2 regions of the Pseudoalteromonas sp. SCSIO_11900 genome follow, and region 2 is predicted to be linked to the other one. Evidence: riboswitches for the same ligand, from Rfam matches in the RefSeq annotation. Region 2 holds a riboswitch; the other holds the start of a gene.
The links. A riboswitch is a leader RNA that binds a small molecule or an ion and turns the genes downstream of it on or off. The one in region 2 is predicted to bind lysine.

Region 1 (3,421 bases), 1.1 Mb from region 2:
ACGCATAACGCCCTTGTTTATCAATAGAGCTAAACACGGTATCAAAATCAAACTGGTTCATCATGGCACATGGGCCGTAATCTATGGTTTCACCACTAATTAAGGTGTTATCGGTGTTCATAACACCATGAATAAACCCCACCCTCATCCAACTTACGACTAATTTGACTTGGTTGGCGATCACTGCAGCTAAAAAATCTAAATAACGCTGAGCACCAGTGCTGTTAATCTCGGGATAGTGTCTTTGAATGGCTAAGTCGGCTAAGTTTTTTAGGCTAGTAACGTCACCTTGAGTGGCTAAATATTGAAACGAGCCCACCCGTATATGACTGCTGGCGAGTCGGGTTACAATAGCACCTGGTTGAGGTGGGTTGCGATAAACGGTTTCGCCACTGCCAACCACGGCTAAACAACGCGTTGTTGGAATGCCAAGCGCGTGCATAGCTTCGCTCATTACGTACTCACGAATAGCTGGACCTAATGCACAGCGGCCATCGCCTCCGCGCGAAAATGGCGTAGCACCAGCGCCTTTTAATTGCACATCCCAAAGCTGATTTTTATCATCGCTAATCGCACCGAGCAAATGCGCCCTACCATCCCCTAGTCGCGGTGAAAAGTGACCAAACTGATGACCAGAATATCCCAGTGCCACTGCAGAAATCGCTTGGGGTTCATTACCGCTGAATATATTTGCTCGTGAATCGGCACTCACCTGTATATTAAATTGCTTAGCTAGGGGCTCATTCCATAACAATAACTGTGGCGCTGCCACTTTAGCCGGATGATCGCTAATAGCAAAGCCGTCACCAATATTGGTATACCTTGGCACTAATTTCATGATTAATCCTATTGTTGTTGGCTTATTCCTACTCGGTTGTCGCCGACACCATAAGCGACAATTAAGCTTAGCTCTTGCATACTTAAACCGCTTTGCTGCTGCAGTTCATTAAAAAAAGCTTGCGCGGCATTTAATGATTTTTTGGTTTGCAAGCCGCCATCTATAATTTTGTGCGCACGTAAATAGCTCTCTACGTCTCGGGATAATAAAAAGGTGTCTTTCCCTAATGCACGCAAAGCATAAGGACCGGTATTGCCCCCTAAACGCGCACCCTGTTTTTTCAAATATGCCCACAAACCAATAATATCTTCACTTGGCCAATTAGCTATAAACTGACTAAAACTACCATGCTGCTGCGCAACTTCGTGGATCATATATGCATTTTCAGTAATAGTTTTTACTTTTTTATAGTTGCGTACAATCCGCTCATCACTGGCTTTTTGCTCAAGCATATCCGGTGGCATCATCAGTAACTTTTCAACATTAAAATCCCAAAAAACCTCTCTAAATCCTGCCCATTTACTATTGATCACCGACCAATAAAAACCACTTTGAAATACCTTGCGAGTAAATTCTTCTAGCCAATCATCATCACTTAATGTGCTGAGTTGCTTTGTTGATAAAGGTTTTGCGAGTAACAACTTAAGCATTTTTTCAGAGCCCTTTCGCTCCACTGCTCGCTTATAAATATCGCTAAATTTTTCCATCTGCTTAATACCTTACTTCTACTGTGAGGTTAGTGTACGAGAAAAGCAGCCAATACGTAATAACAGTCAATCAGGATGAATCAATCTGAATTTAGTCACTTGACACCTAGACGGCTAAAATGGTTTAATCGCCGCACTTACCCTATTACATTGTATTTGCTAACTGGCTTTTCAAGTAGCGAGTACAAAGGGCTAGAAGAGGTGCGTTATTCAGGTAGCGTATGTTAGGAGCGCAAACTCCAATGAGCATACGTGAGGGGAATTAACGCCGAGAGGTAACACTTTTTTGTGAAAGATTACTTCGGGCGACTAGGTTGAATCCTAGCGACTGTCACCAATAACATATTTGGTGGAGAGCTTCTGGTCTTAGTATAATAAGGCCGTGCGCCCTATTATTTAAGCCCATTCGCTCTTCGAATTATAAACACATTCAAAGAGTCAGGCATCCTAAATACCCGCCAAAAACTCGACGAATGCCCTATAAGTTCGTGAGAGATGATCAACAACTTCAATATTAACAATTTCCATTTATGGACTGCGCTGATCACCCCATTTGATCAAAATGGCCTAGTTGATTACGCAACCTTAAACACCTTAGTGGCCGAACAAGAAGCTGCTAACAATGGCATTTTACTGCTAGGTAGCACCGGCGAAGGGTTAGCCCTGACCCTAAAAGAGCAGCAAGCCATCGTAGAGCATGTCTGCCAATTAAAACCGAGTGTCCCCCTAATGGTCGCAGTCGGTGGTAGTAACTTAAAGCAGCAGCTTGAATGGGTTAACTACTGCAACCAACTGCCTATTCATGGTTTTTTACTTGGCTCGCCTTTGTACGCCAAACCCGGTGCAGTGGGGCAAACGCATTGGTTTGAAAGCCTGCTCAATGCCAGTTCTCATCCGTGTATGCTTTATAACGTACCAGGACGTAGTGCGGTTAGCATTCCCATTGCAACCATTGAAAACCTCAAACAACATAAAAATTTATGGGCACTCAAAGAAGCCAGTGGCTGTATTTCTCAATTTGAAGCCTATCGACAAGCAGCGCCTGAACTAGCCATTTTTAGTGGTGATGATGCCCTCATGCCTTACTTTGCCCAAGCGGGTGCTAAAGGGTTGGTCTCAGTTGCAGCTAATGCATGGCCAGTACAAACCCATGAATTTGTAAAGCGCAGTTTAAGCGGCCAACACCCTAATCTTTTTGTCCAGTGGTCTAGTGCTATCAATAGCTTATTCTCAGTAGCCAACCCTATCCCAGTCAAAGTGTTAATGCATTTACAAGGGCGTATTGGCAGTCCGTATCTACGCCCACCTTTAACACACCTTGAGTTGACACACACCGATGACATTTCATCGGCAAACAACACCATTTTATCTTGGCATTAAATACAGGTTTTTATAATGAACTGGTTAGAACTATTAAATAATTTAGAAACGGGCGCGGTTCGCGCAGCAACACAAGACGAAAACGGCCAATGGCACGCTAACGTAGAAGTAAAGCAAGGCATTTTAGAAGCCTTTAAAAACGGTCAAAACACCGAGTTTGCTGGCGGTTTTGTTGATAAACATAACTTAGCACCGCAAAGCTTTGACGCCACAGCAGGCGTTCGCATGGTACCCGGTGGTTCAAGTGTGCGCCGTGGTGCACATGTTGCCAAAGGCACTATTATTATGCCACCTGCGTACGTAAATATTGGTGCATTTATTGACGAGGGCACTATGGTAGATAGCCACGCGCTCGTAGGGTCGTGTGCTCAAGTAGGTAAAAATGTGCATTTAAGCGCAGCGGTACAATTAGGAGGGGTACTTGAGCCCATTGGTGCCAGCCCTGTGGTTATTGAAGATGATGCCTTTATTGGTGCAGGCTGTGTGATTGTTGAAG
Region 2 (3,421 bases):
TGCTACACTAATTTCAGAGGTGGTGACCAAATCTACCGAAATATTGCACTCACTTAAAATAGTAAATATACGCGCTAAAAAGCCACTGGCTAATAACATTTCTGGGCTTTTAAGGGTTAATAATATTTGATTTTTACGTTGCGTTACCGCACGTATACCAGGTAGCTGCGATTTTTCACGTTCAATCCACGTACCGCCAAGTTCAGGCTCTGTGCTTGAGCCAACAAACACATTAATATGGCTGCGACTGGCAGGTAAAATTGTAGCTGGGTGCAGCACTTTAGCGCCAAAGGTCGCCATTTCTGCTGCTTCATCAAAACTTAAACGCGCAATAGGAGTAGCTTTTACACACAAACGAGGATCGGTGCTAAAAATACCCACTACGTCAGTCCAAATATGCACACTTTTAGCGTTAATAGCCTCAGCAAGCAGTGCAGCACTATAATCTGAGCCACCTCGACCGAGCGTGGTCGTTAAATTGTTTGCATCGCTACCGATGAACCCTTGGGTTACAATAACGCTATCATCAAGCAGCGGAATTAAATGTGCTTTAGCGGCTTGCGCTGTGGCGCCCACATTTGGTGTTGCTTTACCAAATTGGCTATCGGTTTTAAGCACCTGGCGCACATCAAAACGAGTGGCATTTAAACCCTTTAACCTTAGTACTTGGGTAAATAAGTACGACGATAAACGCTCGCCAAAGCTAAGTAGCTCATCGAACTGCTGCTCAGTATTGAGTGTTTGTGCCGCCAACGTTTGAAATGCATCAAGCGTTTGATTAAACCCAAGGGCTAAATCATTATCTAACGACAGGTCATTTAAAATAGCCTGCTGAATCGCAAGTACACCATCAATATGCTGTTGGCGTTTAGCGGCTTCAATACCCGCTTTGCAAAGCTCCACTAAATGATTGGTCACTCCGGCACTGGCGCTTACTGCAACAATACGTACATTTTTATCGTTTACGATAATTTCGCTACAACGGCTCATCGCCTCAAAGTTAGCAACGCTGGTGCCACCAAATTTGGCAACAATGTAATCTGATTTTGTGCACTGTGAACTTTGTGGCACTGATTGGGTAGTCATTTCGTCTCCTTTCGCGGCATCCAAACCGCAATAAAACAAGAAGAACTTGGCAGGAAATAAAGATAAGAAAAATCTACTGCCAGAAGCTCTCCACCTAAATTGGTGACAGTTTTGAGGATTCAGCCCCATAAACCGAAAAACAATGGTAACGACCCATTATTTTCCTCGGCGAGTACTTCCCTCCTTAATGGTCGCAGGCTGTCGTTGCCTCACATTAAGTACCTAAGTATCGCACCTCTTCTGAATGTATTATTAACCTGTGGCTAATAAAACAAAACCGCACTAAGAGTGCGGCTTTGAAAGTTATCGTTTAGACGTCTAGCTGTCAAGTCGTTTTACACTAAAATCAAATAAAACTACCCATTAAGTAAGAGCCCGCATAACCAAAGGTGTAACACAGTAATAAATATAGCGATAAGCGAAGGTAACTTGCAAACGTCAGCTCTTTTACCTTACTCATGGCTATAATACCGGCTGCCGAGCCAATGATTAGCATAGAGCCACCTACACCGGTTGCATACGTAAACGACAACCAATGCTGTTGACTCATTACAATGTCGGCTTTTAATAACGCTGCCGTTAGTGGCACGTTATCAACACCTGCAGATAAAATACCCATTAAGTAGTTTGCGTACTCTGGCGCCATTACCGTATACAAATTAGTAAATTGGCTCAGTACCCCAACTTCTTTTAACGCACCAACAAGCAGTAACACACCCACGAAAAACAATAAGGTGTCGTACTCTATGTCGCGTATAAAATCGATCATATCTTTGTTGATGTCTTTTTTGCGCATTAAAAATTGCGCGACTAAAAACATAATAGATAAACCCAATAAAAAAGTAAGCAGAGGCGGTACACTGTATAAAACACTCAATGTAAGCGTAGCAATAACCGTAGTGAAGAAAATAACCGCAATGGTTATGTCGGTTTTTTCAATACGTTTAAATTTAGTTTTTTTAAACTCGAGTTGCTTATTCATGCCAATTGATAACAAAGTAGCGAGTAATAATACACTTAGTAACGCAGGCACAATTAACAGTAATAAATTGCTAATTGATACTTTACCATCAAGGAAAATCATAAGTGTGGTTACATCACCCGTGATAAGTGATACACCACCGGAGTTTACAGCAAATACAATAAGCGTGGCGTACTTAACTAACTTTTTGGCTTCAAGTTTTAATGACATAATCACTGCCAGTGATATTAGCGTGGCCGTAACGTTGTCTGAAATAGATGAAAATAAAAACGCAAAACACCCCACCAAAAACATCAGCTTACGCTCACTAATGCTGGTTGGCATAATCCGGTTCACAACATTTTCGATAAGTCCTTTAGAGTTTAAATAGGCAACAAAGGTCATTGCGGCCATTAAAAACAGCCATAAAGAAGCAATTTCTAAAATATTGTGGTCTAGGAGGGTTTGAATCGTTTCGGGGCTTTGCCCATTAAGAGGAAAAATAAAGGATATAATCCAACAAAGTGTACCAAAAAATAATGTCGTTTTTGCTTTGTTTACGTGGATCACATCCTCAATAACGATAAGCAAAAATGCAATCGCTATCAGCGTCAGGATAATCGAGGAAACCATGATATTAAACAACCTTCGGGGTTAAGTAAAAATTGAAACCATGTAAAAAATATACCCACAAACTCTATGTGCCTATATTCGGCGCGGATACTATCACTAAGCGGGTGTAAAAACTATTATTAAATCGTCGCAAAAACGAATACCATATAAGTTCGAGAAATATAAAATAACGAATACTAGGAAGTTGCAACGCCTTATGATCCCAGCTAAAAAGCTACTTAATACCCTAAATGAACACTGGGGTGTATTAGAGCTATTATTTAAGCGCTTTAAAATGGCCGACTTTAGTATTAAAGATCTTCAAAATGCCATTAAGCAAAAGCAACCCACGTGGAATAATGAGCGTATTTATAAAGAAACCAACCGGTTATTGAATCAAGAAATTATTATTCCGCTGGCTAAATCGTCACAACTGGAAATTAACCGCGCCATTGCCGACTTTGCCACCTTTTTACTGCAAGAAGAGCATTTAGGCTTAGCACAAGAAATTAGTGTCTTGGTTGATGATTTGGCCCGTTTAGGTAATCGGCTATTCAATGCCGGTGAAATGGAAGATTTTGATGATTTACGCCGCTTTAGCCGTATTATGGATGATCGGGTGCGTAAAATAATCAAACTGTTTTTACACAACGAAAACGCTATTTTAAATATTGTTGAGCAAGCCAAATCTAATAATGCGGTGCAGTCGCTACAAAAACGCTATAAAGCCGTGATAGAAGCGTTTGATGAGTATATAGAACC

Region 1: another riboswitch for lysine. It lies ahead of dapA (4-hydroxy-tetrahydrodipicolinate synthase); the one in region 2 lies ahead of lysC (lysine-sensitive aspartokinase 3).

The regions. Positions count from the first base shown of each region.
Region 1 covers NZ_KK070023.1:1,087,607-1,091,027, reverse strand. The annotation lists gene BG00_RS05090 (protein adenylyltransferase SelO) at 1-838, opposite strand, end outside; gene BG00_RS05085 (DNA-3-methyladenine glycosylase I) at 847-1,545, opposite strand; lysine riboswitch at 1,734-1,913, shown strand; gene dapA (4-hydroxy-tetrahydrodipicolinate synthase) at 2,041-2,925, shown strand; gene BG00_RS05075 (2,3,4,5-tetrahydropyridine-2,6-dicarboxylate N-succinyltransferase) at 2,941-3,421, shown strand, end outside.
Region 2 covers NZ_KK070023.1:2,225,413-2,228,833, reverse strand. The annotation lists gene lysC (lysine-sensitive aspartokinase 3) at 1-1,086, opposite strand, end outside; lysine riboswitch at 1,162-1,334, opposite strand; gene nhaD (sodium:proton antiporter NhaD) at 1,433-2,680, opposite strand; gene BG00_RS10330 (hypothetical protein) at 2,877-3,421, shown strand, end outside.